One region of the Streptomyces sp. NPDC090077 genome, then DNA from elsewhere that is predicted to be linked to it. Evidence: riboswitches for the same ligand, from Rfam matches in the RefSeq annotation. Region 1 holds a riboswitch; the other holds the start of a gene.

Region 1 (11,343 bases):
GGTCCACCGCCGACAGGTTGGCCAGGGCCAGGTCCGCGCGGGAGATCGTGGGCAGGATCCCTATCATCACGACGCCCGCGTCGATCTCCGCGGCCTGCCGGTGGGCGTAGTGCAGTCCCGCGCTCAGTTCTTCCGAGAGCTGGTCGAATACCCTCCCGTCGAGCCGGTGCGGGAGTACGTTCACCTCCAGGTTGAACATTCCGAGTTCGGTCTGGAAATCAGGGCTCGCAATCCGCTCCAGCACCTGCGCATTCACCATGCGCGGCATTCCGTCGGCACCCGCGAGATTCAGCTCGATCTCCAGTCCCATCATGTTCTTGGGGCGATCGAACCTCTTCTCCGCCAGAAGGCGCTCCAGCCCCTCCAGACACTCGTGGAGCTTCCTCCGGTACCGATGCCGATCGGACAGGTCGAATCCGCCTGCCACGACCTTCTCCCCCATCGAAGCGTCCCTCCTCGAGCGGGCCAGGCCCGGTCCACCCGGGCGCGCGTAACCTCGATGATGCCCAGACGCCGCGATCCGTAACGCCGCTCCGGGGCCCTTGGCGGGGAGCGCGCGCCGGTATGGCCCGATGGGCGCTCCGGCACATTCACCTGGCAACCCGCGGAACGCAATTTTCCGCTGGACTTTGCCGATTCCTCATTGCCGAAGGTTTCCAGCCGAGCACCCTTGGGGTAACCTCCCAGGTCAGCGCGGCATGTCCGCGCACAGGCGGCATGAATACCATGACAGCGGGACCGGAAGGCGCCTTGCCGGCAATAGGCGGGACGGCTAGCCGAAACACTGCGTGAACACATGTCGTATAAACTCCGCAAACGAGGCAGAGAGTTGGCGCGCGGCCATTGCCCCAAAGCCCACCTCTGACCCCAGAATGCGACAGCGCCGTCCGCACCTTCCCCCGCACCACAGGTCTCCCAAGTGAGAGGCGACCCACCATGCCGCTGCATGTTCCCCCGGCTCCCGCGCCCGCCCTGCGCAGCGTTCTCGCGGCACTCGGTTCTCCCACCGCCGTCCACGAGGCACACACCCCCGCCCTGCGCGCGTGCCAGGGCCCGCTGACCGCCGAACTCCCGCTTCCCGTCCACGTGCTCGACCGCCTGAGCGTGTCCGGACACGCGGCCGGCGGCCGCCCGCCCCGCACCCGGCTCACCGGCTGGCGGTTCCTGATCCGCAACGGCGACCGCTTCGTGGCAGCGGCCGACACCCGGCTGACCCCGGACGGCTGGGCCTTCTCCCACTTCTTCGAGGGCCCCTACGTCGCCGCGACCGAACGCGCCCTGCGCCAGGCGGAGTCGCTCGGCAAGGGCTACCAGCCGAGGCTGCTGTCCGTACCTGAGCTGTACATGCTGACCCTGTGGCTGCACGGGGCGGTCGGCGCCGACGCCGCCGCGGGCCTCCCCGCCGCATCGGACCTGCTGGTGCCCCTGGCCCCGGCCCCGCCCGGGATCGCGCCTTTCCGGCCGCACCCCGTCGCGGAGCTGCTGCCCGTGCTGACCCACCGGCTGACCCCGGCCGCCCCACCGGTCCCGCCCAGCCTCGCCGCCCCGGCGGCTTGACCCGAGTGGCCCATTCGGCCTAGTCCGCTCGGGTCAATGCGAACCACCCGAAATGACGGGGGAGTTGGCCTGAACCGCCCGCACGGGTGATGCGTCCTCATTCCCAGAGGACAGCTGCCGGGAAATACCTGCGAAGCAGCCGTCCTGGGGGAACACTGAGGACATCCTCCCCGCAGGTGCGGGGACGACCCAGGGGGACGGCCATGAATCACGCATCGAGCCGTAGCGAACAGACCACACCGCAGCGAAAGAACCCATCCATGTGCCAGCACCAGCCCGCCTGCCCGTCATCAGAATCCGCCGACCGGGAGGCCGCGCGCCCGGTGGCCAACCACCCGGAACAGGGCTGGAGCCTGCTGTGCAACGGCGTCCTGCTCTTCGAGGACACCGGTGAGCTGCTGCCGGACGGACAGATCATCGCCCCGCACCGCCCGCTCGCGGCGGCGTAACGGGCACCCGGAGACACCGCACGGACGCGGAAGGGGCCGGTCCAGGAGCTCCACGCTCCCGGACCGGCCCCTTCACCGTGTCCTCACCGTGCCGGCGGGCCCGTCACCGACGGGCCCGCCGACGCGGCTCAGTTGTCGTACTCGTCCAGCGGCGGGCAGGAGCAGACCAGGTTCCGGTCGCCGAAGGCACCGTCGATGCGGCGCACCGGCGGCCAGTACTTCTCCGCGGCGGTGACCCCGGCCGGGAAGACGGCCTCGTCGCGGCCGTACGGGTGGTTCCACTCGCCGCCGAGCGCCGCGGCGGTGTGCGGGGCGTTGGCCAGCGGGTTGTCGTCCACCGGCCACTCGCCGGCGGCGACCCGCTCGATCTCGGCGCGGATGGCGATCATCGCGTCGCAGAAGCGGTCGATCTCGACGAGGTCCTCGGACTCGGTCGGCTCGATCATCAGCGTGCCGGCCACCGGGAAGGACATGGTCGGCGCGTGGAAGCCGTAGTCGATCAGGCGCTTGGCGATGTCGTCGACGCTCACGCCCGTGGCCTTCGACAGCGGGCGCAGGTCGATGATGCACTCGTGCGCGACCAGGTTGCCCGGACCGGTGTAGAGGACCGGGTAGTGGGGCTCCAGGCGCTTGGCGATGTAGTTGGCACCGAGCACCGCGACCTGGGTGGCGCGCTTGAGGCCCTCGCCGCCCATCAGGCGGACGTACGACCAGGAGATCGGCAGGATGCCCGCCGAGCCCCACGGCGCGGCGGAGATCGGGCCGACGCCCGTCTCGGGGCCGGCGGTCGGCTGGAGCGGGTGGTTCGGCAGGTACGGGGCCAGGTGCGCCCGGACACCGACCGGGCCGACGCCCGGGCCGCCGCCGCCGTGCGGGATGCAGAAGGTCTTGTGCAGGTTCAGGTGCGAGACGTCGCCGCCGAAGTGGCCCGGCTTGGCCAGACCCACCAGGGCGTTCAGGTTGGCGCCGTCCACGTACACCTGGCCGCCGGCCTCGTGCACCTGGGCGCAGATGTCGGCGACGTGCTCCTCGAACACGCCGTGCGTCGACGGGTAGGTGATCATGAGGACGGCGAGCTCGTTGCGGTACTGCTCGATCTTGGCGCGCAGGTCGTCCGCGTCCACCTCGCCGTCGTCGGCGGTCTTGACGACGACGACCTTCATGCCGGCCATCACGGCGCTCGCGGCGTTGGTGCCGTGCGCGGAGGACGGGATGAGACAGATGGTGCGCTGCTCGTCGCCGTTCGCGCGGTGGTAGGCGCGGACGGCCAGCAGACCGGCGAGCTCGCCCTGGGAGCCGGCGTTCGGCTGGATGGAGACCTTGTCGTAGCCGGTGACCTCGGAGAGACGTTCCTCCAGCTCGTTGATGAGCGTGAGGTAGCCCCCGGCCTGCTCGACCGGCGCGAACGGGTGCAGCTGGCCGAACTCGGGCCAGGTCACCGGCTCCATCTCGGTGGTCGCGTTCAGCTTCATGGTGCAGGAGCCCAGCGGGATCATGCCGCGGTCCAGCGCGTAGTCCTTGTCCGAGAGCTTGCGCAGGTAGCGCAGCATCGCGGTCTCGGAGCGGTGCTGGTGGAAGACCGGGTGGGTCAGGTACGCGTCCGAGCGCAGCAGGCCCTCGGGCAGCGCGTCGGCGGTGACCCCGTCCAGGGCCTCGACGTCGGCGGTGACGCCGAAGGCCGCCCAGACCGCTTCGAGGTCGGCACGCGTGGTGGTCTCGTCACAGGACGCCGAGACGTGGTCGGCGTCGGCCTGGTACAGGTTGACCCCGCCCCGGCGGGCGGCGGCGACGACCTCGGCGGCCTTGCCGGGCACGTGGGCGGTGACGGTGTCGAAGAAGGAGCCGTGCACGAGCTCGACCCCGCCGGCCGTCAGGCCCGCGGCGAGCAGGGCGGCGTAGCGGTGGGTGCGGCCGGCGATCGTCTTCAGGCCGTCCGGGCCGTGGTAGACGGCGTACATGCCGGCCATGACGGCGAGCAGCACCTGCGCGGTGCAGATGTTGCTGGTGGCCTTCTCGCGGCGGATGTGCTGCTCGCGGGTCTGCAGGGCCAGGCGGTAGGCCTTGTTGCCGTCCGCGTCCACGGAGACGCCGACGAGGCGGCCGGGCAGCGAGCGGGCGTGCTTGGCCTGGACGGCCATGTAGCCGGCGTGCGGGCCGCCGAAGCCCATCGGGACGCCGAAGCGCTGGGTGGTGCCGACGGCGATGTCCGCGCCCAGCTCGCCCGGGGAGGTCAGCAGGGTCAGGGCGAGCAGGTCGGCGGAGACGGTGACGACCGCGCCGAGCTCGTGCGCCTGGTCGATGACCGGCTTGATCGCGCGGACCGCGCCGGAGGCGCCGGGGTACTGCAGGAGCACGCCGTAGACGCCGCGCTCGGCGATCTCGGCGGGGATGCCCTCGGACAGGTCGGCGACGACGACCTCGATGCCGATCGGCTCGGCGCGGGTCTCGATCACGGCGATGGTCTGCGGCAGCGCGTCGGCGTCGACGAGGAAGACGTTGCCCTTGACCTTGCCCACGCGGCGGGCCAGGGTCATCGCCTCGGCGGCGGCGGTGCCCTCGTCCAGCAGCGAGGCGCCGGAGGTCGGCAGGCCGGTCAGCTCGGCGACGACCGTCTGGAAGTTCAGCAGCGCCTCCAGGCGGCCCTGCGAGATCTCCGGCTGGTACGGGGTGTACGCCGTGTACCAGGCCGGGTTCTCCATGACGTTGCGGAGGATCACCGGCGGGGTGAAGGTCCCGTAGTAGCCGAGACCGATCATCGAGGAGAGCACCTGGTTGCGGTCGGCGAGCGAGCGCAGCTCGGCGAGCACCTCGGCTTCGGTGCGCGCCTCGGGCAGGTTCAGCGCGTCAGCGGTCTTGATCACATCCGGTACCGCGGCGGCGGTCAGCTCGTCGAGGGAGCCGTAGCCCACCTGGGCGAGCATCTTGGCCTGCGCTTCGGCGTCCGGGCCGATGTGACGCTGTTCGAAGGGGATGCCCCGCTCGAGCTGGGAGAGCGGAATGCGGTTGGCGGTCATAACGGAGGCCTCCTGGTCGTATGACCTGCGAGGGGCACCACGGCGCGGGCACCCGGACGGCCTCCCCCTCTGTCATCTCAACCTGAGAGCTTCACCGGAGCCGCGGGGTTCGCCCGAGAGCTCCGGCTTTCACCGTCGGTGAGGGGTAGGACCGGTACTGCGGGCCCGGTACTGCCCCTGCTTTCCAGAGTGGCCTCTTCACGTGCGGTACGTATGCCTGAGAGATTCCGGGGAGGATTTGCTCCTTCGGCGCCTCCGTCGAACTCACTCGGAGGACTCTCCCGCACAGGGTCAACAGCCGTCACCCAGCCTACCAGCGAGGTTCTCGACCCTCCCTCGAGTGGCCCCCTCTTGAAATATGCACTTCTGTAGTCATTACGGATGAGCTGTGCACCACCGCGACCGTACGGAGGGACCGTGCAGACCGACATCGATCCCCGCAGCCTGATCGGCCGCAAGGCGTTCGACCGCAACGGCACCAAGATCGGCACCGTGGACGAGGTCTACCTCGACGACGCCACCGGCGTCCCGGAGTGGGCCGCAGTCCGGACGGGCCTCTTCGGCCGTGACGCCTTCGTCCCCCTGGAGCCCAGCGAAGTGGTGGACGACGCCCTGCGCGTGCCCTTCGAACGCTCCCTGATCAAGGGCGCCCCCGACTTCGGGGTCGGCCGCCACCTCTCCCCCGAGCAGGAGCTCCAGCTCTACCACCACTACGGCCTGGACGTGGCCCTGCCCTCGGACTTCCGCCCCCACCCGCAGGACACCCCCTAGGAGGGGTCTTCCCTCCCCACCAGCGGCAGCGGGTCGGAGGGCTCCAGCTCCGGGTCGTCCAGCAGGAAGGTGCGGACCCGGCCCGGGGGCGATCCGGGCTGCTCGAACCGTACGGTCACCCGGCCGAGCCCGCTGCCCTGCACCCACCCCGGTCCGTACACCGCGTGGTGCACGTCGGTGCCCGCCGACCAGTGCCGCGCGGGAGCCGTCCCGGCGCCCTCCGGGGCGGGCGCGGGCGGCTGCCCGGGCGCGCCTTCCCCGGCGGGCCCGGCGGGGCCCTCCTCGAGCCCCTGCGCCCCGGGCCCGGCCCCCTCCGCCCCGGCGGTGGCCAGCGCCTGGGCGAAGAGGTCCTCCTGGGTGTAGTCCGCGAGCCCCGTCACGCCCACCCCCAGCAGCCGCACCCCGCCCGTGGTGTCCACGCCCTCCAGCAGCCGCGCGGCCGCCTCCCGCACCACCGCCGGGTCGTCCGTGGGGCCCCGCAGCGTCTCGGAGCGGGTCAGCGTCGAGAAGTCGTACCGGCGCACCTTCAGGACGATGGTCCGTCCCGAGTGCCCCGAGGCGCGCAGCCGGCCCGTGCAGCGGTCGGCGAGCCGCTGCACCTCATACCGGATCCGCACCCGGTCGTGCAGGTCCACGTCGAAGGTGTCCTCCACCGAGACGGACTTCGCGTCCCGCTCGGCGACCACCGGCCGGTCGTCCAGCCCCAGCGCCATCCGGTGGAGCCCCACGCCGTGCGCCCGGCCCACCATCCGCACCAGTTCGTCCTCGCCGGCCTCGGCCAGCTCCCCCACGGTGGTGATCCCGGCCCGGCGCAGGTGCTCCCCGGTGGCCGGCCCCACCCCGGGCAGGGTGCGCACCGGCATGGGCGCGAGGAGCGCGCGCTCGGTGCCCGGTGCGATCAGCAGCAGCCCGTCGGGCTTGGCCTCCTCGGAGGCGATCTTGGCCAGCATCTTGGAGCCGGCCAGGCCCACCGAGCCGCTGAGTCCCGTGAGGGCGGTGATGTCGGCCCGCAGCCGCTCCCCCGCGGCGCGGGCGCCCGCGGAGTCGAAGGCCGCCCCGCCCGCCTCCAGGTCCACGAAGGCCTCGTCCAGGCTGAGCGGCTCCACCAGCGGCGACAGGTCCCGCAGCAGGCCCATGACCAGCTCGCTGACCTCGCGGTAGAGGCTGAAGCGCGGAATCAGGTAGGCGCCGTTCGGGCAGAGCCGGCGGGCCTGCGCGGTCGGCATCGCCGAGTGCACCCCGAACCGGCGGGCCTCGTACGAGGCGGTGGCCACGACCCCGCGCGGCCCGAGCCCGCCGACGATCACGGCCTTCCCGCGCAGGCTGGGCTTCGACGCCTGCTCCACGGAGGCGTAGAAGGCGTCCATGTCCAGGTGCAGGATGGTCGGCGCGGCTCTCACGCCCCCGATGCTGCCCTACGCCACTGACAACACGGTGGTCACCGGCCCGCGGGGCGCCGCAAGGGCGTCAGACGGCCCGGTTCCGGCGGGCCGCCAGCTCATCGGCCGGGTTGTGGCCGACCAGGGTCTCCCCGGTGTCCACGCGCTCCCCGTGCAGCTGCGACAGCGCGTTCTCGACGTCGCGCCAGACGACGCCCACCGCGATGCCGAAGACGCCCTGGCCGCCCTGGAGCAGGCTGACCACCTGGTCCGGGGAGGTGCACTCGTAGACGGTCGCACCGTCGCTCATCAGCGTCATGCGGTCCAGGTCGGAGAAGCCCCGGTCCCGCAGGTGCTGCACGGCGGTGCGGATGTTCTGCAACGCCACCCCGGTGTCCAGGAAGCGCTTGACGATCTTCAGGACGACCACGTCGCGGAAGCTGTACAGCCGCTGGGTGCCCGAACCGTACGCGGGCCGCACGCTCGGCTCCACGAGTCCGGTGCGCGCCCAGTAGTCGAGCTGCCGGTAGGTGATCCCCGCGGCGGCGCACGCCGTCGGTCCGCGGTAGCCGACCTGCTCGGGCGCGGGGCCTTCGCTCACCGGTCCGACCGGCGCGGCCGCCGGCTGACGGTGCGCGGAACCCACCGCGCCGCCGTGCACCGGGTACGGCCCGCCGTCGCTCCGCGCGGGGGTGCCCCCGGTCGTACCGTCGCCCGTGATCCTCACGCCGACCCTCCGTCCTTGACCTGCCACCTTGAAGGTAGGCAGTGACCAGGGGTGCGTCAACGATCGCCACACTCGGCACGCCGAGTGATAATCACCCTGAGAGTGGTTTCCCGTACCCCGCTGCGGGGAAAGGCTACTCGAATGGGCTGACGTTCCCGGTGGACGGCACGGCCGCCCGCCCGGCTACTGGGGGCCCGTGCCGAAGTCCTCGGGAGAGATCTGGTCGAGGAACTCGCGGAACTTCTCCACCTCGTCCTCCTGCTCGTCGGGAATCGCGATTCCGGCGTCGTCCAGCACACCGTCACTGCCGTAGATCGGCGTTCCCGTGCGCAGGGCGAGCGCTATGGCGTCCGACGGCCGCGCGCTCACCTCGACCCCGCTGGCGAAGACCAGCTCCGCGTAGAAGACGCCCTCCCGCAGATCCGTGATCCGGACCTCGGTGAGCTCCTCGCCGACCGCCTCCAACACGTCCTTGAACAGGTCGTGCGTCAGCGGCCGGGCAGGGGCCATGCCCTGCTGCGCGAAGGCAATGGCGGTCGCCTCCCCAGGACCGATCCAGATGGGGAGGTACCGGTCGCCTCCCACTTCACGCAGGAGCACGATCGGTTGGTTGGAGGGCATTTCCACCCGGACACCCACAACGTCGAGCTCGTTCACACAGCAACCCTAGGACCTGCCCGGCAGGTTTGGGTAGTCGGGGCCCCACTGGGAACCGTCCGGTCAGTGCGGACGGAGCCCGAGAGCGGTCTGCACCAAGGCCTCGTGGAGCTTTACGGAGAGCCCCGCGAGCTCCCTCGACGTGGCCTCGGCGTGCGCCCTGGTCTGCGGGTTGCGGTGCCTGCGCAGCGGGGCGACGAGCTGCTCCACCAGACCGGCCTCCCGGTCCGCCGCCGCCTTCATCCCCCGCAGGTGGCGGGGTTCGAGGCCGAAGCGGCCGAGATCGGCGATCAGCCGGGCCACGACGACCGTCCCGGCGTCGAACCCGCCGTCCGGCGCCTCGGAGACGAGCCCGTAGGACTCCCACTCGACCAGCTGGGCCTCGTCCACCTCGGCGGCCGCGATCAGCTCGGCCCGCCCCACCCGGGCCACCGGCGGCGGCTCACCGCCCGTGTCCGCGAACCCGCCGCCGGACGGGCCGCCGTCCACGGACTCACCGTGCGCGGCGGGCCCGGGGATGCGGATCTGCTCACCGCGGTCGAGCGCGTCGAGCTGCTCGCGGATGACCTTCAGCGGGAGGTAGTGGTCGCGCTGCAGGCGCAGGATGCGCGCGAGCCGTTCCACGTCGTCCGTGCTGAACTTGCGGTATCCGGAAGGCGTGCGCCGGGGCTCGACCAAGCCCTCCGCCTCCAGGAAGCGGATCTTCGAGATGGTGACTTCGGGGAACTCGTCCCGCAGCGTGGTCAGCACCGTTCCGATGCTGACCAGCTGCCCGGCCGAGCCGGCGGTGCCGTTCTTCGGGGCACCGCCCGTCGGGGTACGCAGCATGGAACCCTTCCCTGGGGTCCCCCGGAGGGTGTCCGGGGGTGGGGTTCCCCCCGGACGGTGTCCGAGGGGGTCAGACGCCCCGCAGGCTCGCGTAGAAGACCAGCCGGTACTTGCCGATCTGCACCTCGTCGCCGTTGTGCAGGGCGACGGACTCGATCGGCTCGCGGTTCACGTACGTGCCGTTGAGGCTGCCCACGTCGGCGACGGTGAAGCCGCCCTCCGGGCTCCGGCGGAATTCGACATGCAGGCGGGACACGGTGATGTCGTCCAGGAAGATGTCGCTCTGCGGGTGCCGGCCCGCAGTCGTCAGTTCGCCGTCCAGCAGGAACCGGCTGCCCGAGTTGGGCCCGCGCCGGACGATCAGCAGGGCGGAGCCGGGCGGCAGCGCCTCCACCGCGGCCTGCGCCTCGGGAGAGAGCGAGGACGGCGCGTGCTGGCCCGACCCCTCGGCCTCGTAGGCCTCCAGACCCGAGATCGAGATCGTGGAGGTGGTCTCCGAAGCGCGCTCCGGCGTCAGACCCGGCCGCAGCGGCGCCCCGCAGTTGGAGCAGAAACGGCTCGCCGCATCGCTGCGGTGACCGCACCTGCCGCACGTCTGCTCGGCCGACATGGACGGCTCCTCGCGCCGCGGCTGCCCCGCGGAGGCACTGGTGGCATACGGGTCGGAGGCGAACCCTCCACCCGCACTAGAGGTTGACGGTTCACCGAAACCTATGCGTCCGGAACCGGCGGGGTCAACGGACGACGCGCCCTGCCCGCCCGCATTGCCACCCGGGCCGGCCACCTCGTCGCGGAAGAGCGGCCTGTCGCCCTGCCCTTCCCCTTCCGGCTGGCCCGCGCGATGCCGCGTCGCACCGCTTTCCTCGTTCTTCTTCTTGCCGAACAACTTCTCAAACAACTTCACGGGCGATTCCCCTTGACCGAAACAGACCCGCCCGTGGGGCAGGACGAACTCTGCATGCACACACCTGCCGACCCGGACATTCTGACAACGTCCGTAACCACCAGACAGTTTCCACCACGCACGGCGACTTCCGTGCGTCGACCCCCCGCAGGCATCGGCCCGCGTGAGCCTGTCCACGTTCCGCTGCGCATCACGGCGATGACGACCGAGCGTAGTCAGGCTGCTTCGCAGCCCGCAAGGCATCCACAACGATCTTCGCCGACCGTGTGACGGCGACCGTGGCCTGTTCCTTCTCCATGGTCTGCACCACACCTCCCGGGATGTTCAGCGCGGGCTCCAGATCCTGCGGCTTGCCGATCACCTTGAACTCGTAGGGCTGTGTGATCTTCTTACCGTCGATCCCGACCCCGCCGCCCTCGTCGGAGAAGTACGAGCCCGCCACGACGCGCACGCCGTTGATCTGGATCGCCTCCGCCCCGGCCGCCCGCAGCTCCTGGAGGGTGTCCAGCAGCTGGTCGGACCGCACTTGGCCCTTGGTGTCGGTGATCCGCAGTGTGATCCCCGGGCCCTGTGCGGCCACCGTACCGGCCAGGATGCCCAGTTGGCGTTCCTTCTCAACCGTCTGACGGCGGGCCTCTTCGGCCTGGTTGGAACTGCTCTGCAGCTCCTTGCGCTGATCGTCCAGCCGCTGCTTCTCGTCCTCCAGGCGCTGGGTCCGCCCGTCCAGCTCATCGAGGATCCGTACGAGGTCCTCCTGCCGGGCACCGCGCAGCGGGGCGCTGGAGTCGCTGTTGGACCGGACCTGGATCGCGAGCCCGAGGCCCAGGACGAACAGCAGCAGCGCGACGATCAGTTGGGCCCGGCTGAGCCTGGGCGGCCACAGCCCGGCGGCCAGGCGCTGGCGCCCGGTCTCCTGCGGCTCGGCGGGCACGGCCGGTGCGGACTGCTGCTGCGGGGGCTCCTGGGCCCCTGGGGGCTCGGGCTGCGGCTCGCGCTGCGGCTCCGGCCGGGACGGCGGCTGGGACGACGGCCGGGACTCGGACCGCCCGGGGGCGTC
Region 2 (11,343 bases), on a different contig from region 1:
CGTGTGCCGCGGGTTCAGCGAGCCGTACGGGTCCTGGAAGATCATCTGCACGTCGCGGCGCAGCGGGCGCATGCCGGCCACGCCGAGGTGGGTGATGTCCTTGCCCTCGAACTCGATGCGCCCGGCGCTCGGCTCCAGCAGGCGCGTGATGAGACGGCCCATCGTCGACTTGCCGCAGCCGGACTCGCCGACGACGCCGAGGGTCTCACCCCGCCGGACGTCGAAGTCGATCCCGTCGACGGCCTTGACGGCCGCGGTCTGGCGGCTCAGCAGCCCCTTCTTGATGGGGAAGTGCTTGACCAGGCCGGTGACCTTCAGCAGCGGTTCCGCCTCGGCGACGGCCGTGGCCGAGTCCTGGGCGGCGGTGTCCTTCTTCATGTCGGTCACAGCTTCGGCGCAATCTCTTCGGTCCAGATCCGGGTCCGCTCCTCCTGCGACATGTGGCAGGCGGACCAGTGCCGGCTGTCGTCCTGGGTCAGCTCGGGCCGCTGGGTGCGGGTGATGCCCCCCTTGGGCACGTCGGCGTAGGGGCACCGGGGGTTGAACGCGCAGCCGCTCGGGATGTTGATGAGGCTGGGCGGCGAGCCCTTGACCGGGATCAGGCGCTCGGTCTGGTCGCGGTCGATGCGCGGCATGGAGCCGAGCAGTCCCCAGGTGTAGGGGTGGCGGGGCTCGTAGAAGACCTTCTCGGCGGTGCCGCGCTCGACGCAGCGGCCGCCGTACATCACGAGGATCTCGTCGGCCATCTCGGCGACCACGCCGAGGTCGTGCGTGATCATGATGACCGCGGAGCCGAACTCCTTCTGCAGGTCGCGGATCAGGTCGAGGATCTGCGCCTGGACGGTGACGTCGAGGGCGGTGGTCGGCTCGTCCGCGATGAGCAGTTCGGGGTTGTTGACCAGCGCCATCGCGATCATCGCGCGTTGGCGCATGCCGCCGGAGAACTCGTGGGGGTACGCGTCCACGCGCCGGTGGGGCTCCGGGATGCCGACGCGGTCGAGCATCTCGACGGCGCGGGCGCGGGCCTTCTTCTTGTCGACGTCGTGGTGGGTCCGGTACGCCTCGACGATCTGCTTGCCGACCGAGTAGTACGGGTGCATCGCGGACAGCGGGTCCTGGAAGACCATCGCCATCTTGCGGCCGCGCAGCCGGCGCACGTGGTCGGCGTCGGCGCTGACCAGGTCCTCGCCGTCGAGGATCACCTTGCCGGAGATGTCCGGGCGGCTGCGGGCGTTGCCGGTGCGGTGCAGGCCCATGATGGCCAGCGAGGTCACCGACTTGCCGGAGCCGGACTCGCCCACGATGCCGAGGGTCTTGCCGCGCTCCAGGTCGAAGGTGAGGCCGTCCACGGACTTGACCAGGCCGTCGTCGGTCGGGAAGTGGACCTTGAGGTCGCGTACGGAGAGGAAGGGGGCCGCGTCGGGCGCGCCGCCCTGCTCGGGCACGAAGGCCGGCTGGTCGGAATCGTTCTTGGTCACGTCAGCCTCACGCGCGGGTCGATGACGACGTACAGCAGGTCCACGATCAGGTTGGCGAGGACCACGAAGAGGGCGGCGAGCAGGGTGACGCCCATGATCACGGGAAGGTCGCCGGCGCTGATGGCGGCCACGGCCGCCGTGCCGAGGCCCTGGAAGTTGAAGGTGGTCTCGGTGAGCACCGCGCCGCCGAGGAGGCCGCCGAGGTCCAGGCCGAACATGGTGACGACCGGGGTGAGGGTGGAGCGCAGGGCGTGCTTGCGGATGACCACGGACTCTTTGAGGCCCTTGGCGCGGGCGGTGCGGATGTAGTCCTCGCCGAGGACCTCCAGCATGGTCGCCCGGGTGATGCGGGCGTAGGTGGCGGCGAAGAGGAAGGCCAGGGTGATCCAGGGCAGGATCATGCTGTTGAGCCAGGCCGCCGGATCCTCGGTCAGGGGTTGGTAGTTGGAGACGTCGAGCCAGCCGAGGCTGTAGACGAGGATCGCCGGGGCCACCATGCCCGTGAAGAAGATCGGCAGGGAGACGCCTGCGAGCGCGCCGACCATGACGGTGCGGTCGATGGCGGTGCGGCGTTTGAGTGCGGAGACCACGCCCGTGGCCACACCGGCGATCACCCAGATCACGGCCGCCCCGAGGGCGAGCGAGAGGGTGACCGGGATCCGGTCCATCATGGTCTCCCAGACGGGCGCCTCGGTCTTGAAGGAGTAGCCGAAGCAGGGGGCCGCACAGTGGGTGATCTCGGTGCCGCCGTCGTAGTCGCGGCCGGCGAAGATGCCCTTGACGAAGAGCAGGTACTGCTCGGAGATGGGCTTGTCGAAGCCCATCTTCACGCGGATGCCCGCCAGGGCGGTCTCGTTGGTCTCCCGGCCTGCGTACATGAGCGCGGGATCGCTGCCGGTCAGCTTCGGGACCGCGAAGAAGATGCCGAAGGTGACCACGGAGACCACCAGCAGCGTGGCGGCGACGTTGAACAGCCGCCGTATGAGGTAGACGAGCACTGCAGTCGGCCGCCCGGGGCTGGTGGCCGCCGCCCCTCGTGGGGGCGGCGGCCAGCGCCTGCGGCCTTCACCTGCCCTTCGGACTAGCGCATGTGCGGTGAAGGCACTTACTTACGTGCTGAGTTGCGGTTGCGGGCCCGGCGGTCGGCCGGGCTGCAGGGGCCGCCCGGCGCATCACCGGGCGGCCCGCTGGTTCTGCTGCTGTGCGACTACTGCTTGATGCCCACGGTGGCGAGGTCGATCTTGCCGAAGGACTCGTTGAAGAAGACGTTCGTCAGGCGCGGGTTGTGGTAGACGAGCGCCTTGTCGAAGTTGATCGGCAGGTAGAGCGCCTTGTCCATGACCTTCTTGTTGATCGTCCCGTAGAACGGAGCAGCAGCCTCCGGGGTGGCGGCAGCAGCGGCCTGGTCGAACAGGCCGTTGATCTCGCTGTCGTTGACCTCGGTGTAGTTGTTGTTGCCGTTCGGCAGGATGAACGATCCGTCGACCAGCGGCTGCAGGAAGCCCGCGCCGGAGTTGTAGTCGGCGCCCCAGCCCATGACGATGATGCCGTAGCCCTTCTTCTTCACGTTCTCGGGCGAACCGATCGTGGAGGAGGAGAGCTTGCCGTCGAACTGGTCGATGGTCGCCTTGATGCCGACCTTGGCGAGCGAGGCCTGCAGGGACTCGGCCGTCTTCACCTCGGGGGCGCGGTTGTTGCGCACCGCGATGACGGTCTCGAAGCCGTCGGGCTTGCCACAGGCCTTGAGGGCCTCCTTGGCCTTGGCCTCCTGCGGCTTGCCCTTCGTCAGGCCGAAGGGGTCGTAGCTCTTGTCCGAGCCGGGGACACCGGCCGGCAGCATGTTCGCGCCGAGGTCACCGCTGGTCGGGCCGCCACGGGCGGTCTGCAGGGACTTCGGGTCGGCCGCGTAGATGACGGCCTTGCGGCACTCGATGTTGTCGAACGGCGCGACCGTCTGCGGGAAGGCGAAGTAGCGGATGTAGCCCGTGAACGGGTTGTCCGCGTTGGCCTTGAGCTTCTCGTCCTTGAGGATCTTGTTCTTCGCGGCCTGCTGGACACCGGTGCCGTCGACGGCCATGTCGATGTCGCCCGAGAGCAGGCGCTGGTCCATGTCGTCCGGGTTGGTGGTGACCGTGAAGGAGACCTTGTCCGGCAGACCCTTGCGGATCGGGTCCGTCTTCGGGTCCCAGTTCTCGTTGCGGACGAAGGTCGCGCCCTTGCCGGCGGTGAAGCTCTCGACCTTGTACGGGCCGGTGGACATCGGCTTGTTGGTGTACGTGGCGCCGGTGTCCTTGCCCGCCGGGACCGGCGAGGAGGACGGCATGGCCAGCAGGTAGCTGAAGTCGGAGTTCGCGCTCGCCAGGTTGAAGACGATCGTCTTGTCGTCCGGCGTCTCGACCGTCTTCAGACCCATCTTGTTCGGGTCGGTGTCCTTGTACGGGCCGGGGTACTTCTGGCCCTGGTCGAGGAGGTCGATCAGGTAGGTCGGACCGCCGGACAGCACGTCCTGCGCGAAGACGCGCTCGACGCCGTACTTGATGTCCTTCGAGGTGATCGGCGTGCCGTCCTCGAACTTCACCCCGTCCTTGAGCTTCAGGGTGTAGGTCTTGCCGTCGTTGCTGATGACCGGCAGGGCCTCGGCGAGGTCGGGGACGACCTTCGTGCCGTCCTTGCCCGGCTTGGCGTCGTAGGCCAGCAGGCTGCGCACGTAGAGGCGCTGCATGTTCCAGACGAAGCCGTAGTAGGCGCGCGCCGGGTCGAGGTAGTCGACGTCCTGCGGGGACCAGAGCTTGAGCTCGCCGCCCTTGGCGTCCGAGGGGTTGATCACGGCGGTGGCGGCACCGCTGTAGCCCTTGCCGCTGTCGCCGTCGGCCTTGTCGTCCTTCTTGGCCGCGTTGTCACCGCACGCGGCGGTCATCGAGAGGGCGGCGATCACGGCGGTGATCGCGAGAGCCTGCTTTCTGCGGGTCACGGTTGTCCAACCTCCATAGGTGGTGAATCGAAGAAGCGGTTCAGCTGCCCTTGGGGTCGAGTGCGTCACGCAGCCCGTCCCCGAAGAGGTTGAACGCCAGGACGGTGATGAAGATCGTCATACCGGGAACCACCATGTACATGGGGTCGTCCTGGTAGATGGGGACGGCGTCGGAGAGCATCTTTCCCCAGGAAGCGGTGGGCGGCTTGACGCCGGCGCCCAGGAAGCTGAGGGCCGCTTCGGTCAGGATGTTGGTCGGGATGATCAGCGTCGCGTAGACGAGGATCGGCGCGACCAGGTTCGGCAGCAGTTCCTTCAGGAGGATGTAGCCGCGGCCGGCTCCGAGGCTGCGCGCGGCCTCGACGTACTCGCGCTCCCGCAGGGAGATCGTCTGTCCCCGGACGATGCGGCCGATGTACGGCCAGCCGAAGAAGCCGATGACCAGGATGAGCACGCCCATCCGGACGCCCGAACCCTCGAAGCCCCAGACGGAGTTGGGGACCACGGAGACCAGGGCGATGGTGAACAGCAGCTGCGGGAAGGCCAGCAGCAGGTCCATCAGGCGGCTGATGACCCCGTCCACCCAGCCGCCGAGGAACCCGGCGAGGGCGCCCAGGAGGCTGCCGAGGACGACCGAGACGAAGGCCGCCAGGAAGGCGACGACCAGCGAGATGCGGGCGCCGTAGACGATCCGGCTGAACACGTCGCGCCCGTTGGTCGGTTCGACGCCCAGCAGGAAGTCGGAGCTGATGCCGCCGAAGGAGCCGAGCGGTGTGCCCAGGTCCGGATCGATCATGTCCTCGTGGAACTCGTTGGGGTCGTGGCCCAGCAGGTTCACGATCAGCGGCGCGAAGACCGCCACCAGGATCAGGAGGATCACGATCACGCCGCCGGTCAGCGCGACCTTGTCGCGCTTGAGCCGCATCCAGGCGATGCGGCCGGGCGAGCGGCCTTCGATGGCCTTGGCAGGGACTTCGGCTACGGACACGGGTGCGGGTGATTCCGCGTCCGTGTCGTGCAGTGGTGCCGTCATCGTGGTGGGGACCCCTCTCGGCCGACGGGTGGTCGGCCCATGCCCGCCGCTGTGGCGGCGTTGGTGCGGAGTGGCGCTCCCGTGCTCGGGGCACGTGAACGCGTACGAGGTGCGAGGTGCTGGCAGTGCTGGCAGTGCGGCCGTGCTGTGGGTGGAGCAGGGTGCGGTGCGTGCGGTGCGGTGCAGCTGAAGTGCGGGAAGTGCGGAAGCGCCACGTCGGGACGAGCGGCGGAGTCCACGTGCCGAACCGGGTCCTGGAGGACTGACCGGCTCTTGGGTGGGGAGTCTTCATTGGGCGCTCGACCAGCCGCCAGACCCGCAGATGAATGGATGCGCAACCGTGATCTGAGGCCGGGGTTCCCGTTATCCGGACTCCGTTCACGGCTCAGCGGAGCAAGACCGTCCGTTCGGTACGCAAACGGACATCACGCCCAACTGTAGGGAGGAGCACGCCAATTGGGCGCCCACCTACGGCGAAATCCGGACAAGACGAAGGCCGCCGGGAACCGTGGTTCCCGGCGGCCTGGTGTCCGTCGGACGGGGTCGTCCCAGAGTGCGGGCGCACCCCGGAAATCCCTGTAGGGAGCTCGGGGAAAGCGTCTCCCCACCCCCCTGAGGAGGTCAGTAGGCGGCGGCCTGCCCCTCGCGGTCGTAGAAGGGACGGGTCTGCGAACGCAGCCACATCGCCACCGGATCGTGCTCGTCCGCGAGCGCGACCGTGCACACCGGGACCCCCTCGGGCACGACGCCGACCGACTGGCGCATCATCTCCCGCACGGACTCCAGCGCGGGCGCCGAGGCGTCGTACAGGTCGAGTCCCACCGCGAGGTACGCGGACCCGAGCGAGGGCTGCACCCAGGCGCGGCGCAGCGACCGCACGGCCGGCGTGCGGTGCGCGTGCTGGGTCAGCAGCCCGTAGAACTGCGGGAGCTCCAGGGCCGGCTCGGACAGCCGCAGCGGGCCCGCCGGCATCCGGTCCAGGCCGGTGGCGACCCGGCGCAGGTCGGCCCAGGGGATGCCGAGGCCGCCGCCCTGGGCGTGCGGGTTGACCCACAGGCCCCAGCGGTCCGGGTAGAGGGCGCGGGCGATGTCCCGGCCCGTGACCACCTCGTAGCCGCGGTTCCAGCCGCTCGCGGCCAGTTCCTGCGGCGAGGTCACGCAGGGGGCGTAGCCCAGCCCCTCGACCTCCATGCCGCCGTACTGGGCGTCCGGTGAGCCCGGCTGCCCCTGCCACAGGAGCATCCACAGCCTGCCCTCGGCGAGGGCGTGCAGGAATGACTCATAGCTCTCATAGCGCCCGGGAGTCACCTGGCGCAGCATGTGCTCGACCTGCCCGGCCGCGGCCGTGCCTGACGCACTCACCCGGTACCCCTCTTCGTCTTCGTCCGCCCGTCGTCCACACGTCCCGACCAGCTTAAGCGGCGCTACGGGAGGTAGAAGGGGCGTACGCGCTCACGAATCCACTCCGTGACCGGGTCCTCGGCGGCGTCCAGCAGGATCAACTGCACCGGCCAGGGCGCCGGTACGCGGCCCAGGGCGCGGCCGAGCGCCTCCAGCGGGGCGCTGCGGGATTCGGGATCCCATCCCACCAGGCGGACTCCGATGTAGAGCTGGGGCTCGCCGCCCTCGACGCTGGCCAGGCAGCGGTGGGCGGAGGCGACGGCTCCGGTGGCCCGGAACTCCTCGGCGGCGACGGCGAGGAAGTCGACCGGGTCGTCCTGCCAGTCGGGCTCGAAGAGCCGGACGCGGCCGCCGGTGGCCGGGCCGTCGAGCTCGCTGCGCCCGGCCCGGCACAGCTCCGCTACGGCGGCCGGCGGCAGCGGGACCCCGACGGCCCCCTCGGGGTTCACGGCGATGCCGAGCTGCGGGGGCAGGCCACGGGCGAACTCGACGGCGGGGGCCACCGCGAAGTCCATGGCGGGGCCGGCCGCGAAGCGGAACTGGGCCTCGGAGCTGTAGACGGGGACGTACGCCGCGCCGTCGATCAGCATCGTGGGGAGGTCGAGGGAGGTGCTGTCGGGGCCGCCGCCGGCCGGCAGCGGGATCCAGACCTGGCTGCGGCCGAGCGCCTCGATGATCCGCGGGCCGGCGTCCGCCCGGCCGAGCGCCGCCCCGAGCACCTGCTCCAACTCGTTCGCCGGCCAGCCGTTGCCTTGCGCCTGCATCTGCCCGTGCCTCCGTGTGGGTCCGCCTTGTGTGGCCCCGAGGCTATCGGGGCCGGGGCCGGTGGGTCGGGTGCGGGGGGCTGCGCCGCTGCGCGGGGCGAGGTCCCCTGCCCTCCCCCGGACCCCGTTGCGCTCGAACGCCGCGCGGGCCGGAATCCGGGGGCGGAGTCAGCTCCCGAACGTGATCCGGGTGACGGCGGCAGCCGAAGGGCGGTCCAGGAGGGTGACCGAGGCGCAGCCGCGGGGGGCGCGGCCGGCCTCCGCGCCGCGCAGCAGCCGGGACACCGCCCCCCGGTGCCGGGCGAAGGCGTACGCCGACACCCGCCGGCCCCGGACCGCCTGCCCGGACAGGGCCTCCTCGGGGGTGGTGTCCAGCAGCAGCAGGTGCAGCGCCCGCCCGCGCCGCCGGGCGACGGCGGCCAGCAGGCCCCGGACCCACGGCTGGGTGCCGCAGTCGTGGACCACCACAGAGGCGCCGGAGCGCAGCTCGCGCCAGAGCCCCCCGTAGTGGGCGGCGCGCACCAGCGGCCGGTACACCGCGTACGGCAGGCGGGACGGCATGCGGCGCTCCCAGCGCTCCCGGGTGTCCTGCGAGTCGATGCCGGCTTCGGCGGCCCGCTTGATCAGGGTGCTCTTGCCGCCGCCGGGCAGCCCGGAGACCACCACGATGTCCCCGGCGGCGTAGCCCAGCCGGTGCGGCCGCGCGGGCTGTCCGCGCAGGTCGCGGACCGGTCCGCCGCCCGCCGCGGGCCGGGCGGTGCTCCGCGCCGCCGGGACCGCCCCGACGGCGCCTGTCGTCGTAGCCACTCCGAGTCTCCGCACAGTGATCGTCTCCCCCGAATCGGGCCGCGAGGGCCCCATGCCCACTGAATGTAAAGAGACGGTAATCCGACGGCCCCGGTTGCGGCCGGGCATTCCACAGCGCGGACGGCCGGCCCCGTCCGGACCGCAGGTTCTTCCGGGCCCCTCTGCCCTCTCCCGGCCGTCCCGTGCAATGATGTGCGCCATCTGGACACCAAACTGCATACCGGCCGCTTGAATCCGCGCGGGAGAGTCCCGGCAGGCCGTGAGGCCGTGCCCGGGCGCCGAAGGAGCAAGTACCTCCCTTGAATCTCTCAGGCCCCGTACCGCGTGGATGAGGCAGATCTGAAAAGCGAGCCCCGCCGCGTCCGTCCCCGACGGACGTCCGGCGCGTGCTCCACCCAAGGTGCAAGTCGGCGTTCCCCCTCCGGGAACTCTCGGCGAACCTCTCAGGTTCCGATGACAGATGGGGAGGAACCTCCTCGTCATGTCATGCCCTGGGACCCGGGAGCCACACCCATGAGCACTGCCCCCCGCCTGACCGCGCTCGACGCGCTGCACCGCTCGCTCGGTGCGACCATGACCGACTTCGCGGGCTGGGACATGCCGCTGCGCTACGCCAGTGAGCGCGACGAGCACAACGCCGTGCGCACCAAGGCCGGCCTGTTCGACCTGTCCCACATGGGCGAGATCACGCTGACCGGCCCGGAGGCCGTGAAGGCGCTGGACTACGCCCTCGTCGGGAACATCTCCACCGTCGGCGTCGGCCGCGCCCGCTACACGCACATCTGTCAGGAGGACGGCGGGATCCTGGACGACCTGATCGTCTACCGCCTCGGCGAGACCGAGTACATGGTCGTCGCCAACGCCTCCAACGCCCAGGTCGTGCTGGACGCGCTCACCGCGCGCGCCTCCGGCTTCGACACCGAGGTCCGCGACGACCGTGACGCGTACGCGCTGATCGCCGTCCAGGGCCCGGAGTCCCCCGGCATCCTGAAGTCGCTCACGGACGCCGACCTGGACGGTCTGAAGTACTACGCGGGCCTGCCGGGCACCGTCGCGGGCGTGCCCGCGCTGATCGCCCGTACCGGCTACACCGGCGAGGACGGCTTCGAGCTGTTCGTCTCCCCCGAGCACGCCGTGCAGCTGTGGCAGGCGCTGACCGAGGCGGGCGCGGGCGCCGGTCTGGTGCCGGCCGGCCTGTCCTGCCGCGACACGCTGCGCCTGGAGGCGGGCATGCCGCTGTACGGGCACGAGCTGACCACCGCCCTCACTCCCTTCGACGCCGGGCTGGGCCGGGTCGTGAAGTTCGAGAAGGAGGGCGACTTCGTCGGCCGCGCCGCCCTGGAGGCCGCCGCCGAGGTCGCGGCCACCAAGCCGCCGCGCAAGCTGGTCGGCCTGATCGCCGAGGGCCGCCGCGTCCCGCGCGCCGGCTTCCCGGTCGTCGCCGGCGGCGAGGTCATCGGCGAGGTCACCTCGGGCGCCCCGTCCCCGACGCTGGGCAAGCCGATCGCGATGGCGTACGTCGACGCGGAGCACGCCGCGCCCGGCACCTCCGGCGTCGGCGTGGACATTCGCGGTACGCATGAGCCGTACGAGGTCGTGGCCCTGCCCTTCTACAAGCGGCAGAAGTAACCCTCGTACCGGGCTCCCCCGTCTCAGTACGCAAGACCACCATTCGTATCCACCTCCCCGCATCCAGGAGAATCAGGTCATGAGCAACCCCCAGCAGCTGCGTTACACCAAGGAGCACGAGTGGCTGTCGGACGCCGTGGACGGCGTCGCGACGGTCGGCATCACGGAGTTCGCGGCCACCGCGCTCGGTGACGTCGTCTACGCCCAGCTCCCCGAGGTCGGCGAGACCGTCACCGAGGGCGAGACCTGTGGCGAGCTGGAGTCGACCAAGTCGGTCAGCGACCTGTACTCCCCCGTCTCCGGTGAGATCACCGAGTTCAACCAGGACGTCGTGGACGACCCGTCGCTGGTGAACTCCGCCCCGTTCGAGGGTGGCTGGCTGTTCAAGGTGCGCCTGTCGGAGGAGCCGAAGGACGCGCTCTCCGCCGACGAGTACGCCGCGCTCACCCACTCCGACAACTGACACCCCAGGGGCCCTGAATGTCCGTTCTGAACACCCCCCTCCACGAGCTCGACCCCGACGTCGCCGCCGCCGTCGACGCGGAGCTCGTACGCCAGCAGTCGACCCTGGAAATGATCGCGTCGGAGAACTTCGCTCCGGTCGCCGTCATGGAGGCCCAGGGCTCGGTCCTGACCAACAAGTACGCCGAGGGCTACCCGGGCCGCCGCTACTACGGCGGCTGCGAGCACGTCGACGTGGTCGAGCAGATCGCGATCGACCGCATCAAGGCGCTGTTCGGTGCCGAGGCCGCGAACGTCCAGCCGCACTCCGGTGCGCAGGCGAACGCCGCCGCGATGTTCGCGCTGCTGAAGCCGGGCGACACGATCATGGGCCTGAACCTGGCCCACGGCGGTCACCTGACCCACGGCATGAAGATCAACTTCTCCGGCAAGCTCTACAACGTGGTCCCGTACCACGTCGGCGAGGACGGCCAGGTCGACATGGCCGAGGTCGAGCGCCTCGCCAAGGAGTCCAAGCCGCAGCTGATCGTCGCCGGCTGGTCCGCCTACCCGCGCCAGCTGGACTTCGCCGCGTTCCGCCGGATCGCGGACGAGGTCGGCGCGTACCTGATGGTCGACATGGCCCACTTCGCGGGCCTGGTCGCCGCGGGCCTGCACCCGAACCCGGTGCCGCACGCCCACGTCGTCACCACCACCACGCACAAGACCCTCGGCGGTCCGCGCGGCGGTGTGATCCTGTCGACGCAGGAGCTGGCCAAGAAGATCAACTCCGCGGTCTTCCCCGGCCAGCAGGGCGGC

What was found. A riboswitch is a leader RNA that binds a small molecule or an ion and turns the genes downstream of it on or off. The one in region 1 is predicted to bind glycine.
Region 2: it holds a riboswitch for glycine, as region 1 does, so the genes downstream of both, gcvT (glycine cleavage system aminomethyltransferase GcvT) here and gcvP (aminomethyl-transferring glycine dehydrogenase) in region 1, are expected to answer to the same signal.

What each region holds. Positions count from the first base shown of each region.
Region 1 covers NZ_JBIVEG010000034.1:4,762-16,104, reverse strand. The annotation lists gene ACIPW5_RS34435 (glutamate-cysteine ligase family protein) at 1-442, opposite strand, end outside; gene ACIPW5_RS34430 (hypothetical protein) at 937-1,557, shown strand; gene ACIPW5_RS34425 (DUF5999 family protein) at 1,818-2,006, shown strand; gene gcvP (aminomethyl-transferring glycine dehydrogenase) at 2,135-5,020, opposite strand; glycine riboswitch at 5,216-5,314, opposite strand; gene ACIPW5_RS34415 (PRC-barrel domain-containing protein) at 5,402-5,791, shown strand; gene ACIPW5_RS34410 (DNA polymerase IV) at 5,788-7,191, opposite strand; gene ACIPW5_RS34405 (MerR family transcriptional regulator) at 7,259-7,897, opposite strand; gene ACIPW5_RS34400 (bifunctional nuclease family protein) at 8,081-8,554, opposite strand; gene ACIPW5_RS34395 (MerR family transcriptional regulator) at 8,618-9,382, opposite strand; gene ACIPW5_RS34390 (FHA domain-containing protein) at 9,453-10,346, opposite strand; gene ACIPW5_RS34385 (DUF881 domain-containing protein) at 10,477-11,343, opposite strand, start outside.
Region 2 covers NZ_JBIVEG010000022.1:106,280-117,622, reverse strand. The annotation lists gene ACIPW5_RS29380 (ABC transporter ATP-binding protein) at 1-378, opposite strand, end outside; gene ACIPW5_RS29375 (ABC transporter ATP-binding protein) at 384-1,445, opposite strand; gene ACIPW5_RS29370 (ABC transporter permease) at 1,475-2,476, opposite strand; gene ACIPW5_RS29365 (ABC transporter substrate-binding protein) at 2,686-4,395, opposite strand; gene ACIPW5_RS29360 (ABC transporter permease) at 4,490-5,482, opposite strand; gene ACIPW5_RS29355 (enhanced serine sensitivity protein SseB C-terminal domain-containing protein) at 6,104-6,844, opposite strand; gene ACIPW5_RS29350 (enhanced serine sensitivity protein SseB) at 6,907-7,647, opposite strand; gene ACIPW5_RS29345 (AAA family ATPase) at 7,816-8,475, opposite strand; glycine riboswitch at 8,684-8,787, shown strand; gene gcvT (glycine cleavage system aminomethyltransferase GcvT) at 8,968-10,083, shown strand; gene gcvH (glycine cleavage system protein GcvH) at 10,163-10,546, shown strand; gene glyA (serine hydroxymethyltransferase) at 10,564-11,343, shown strand, end outside.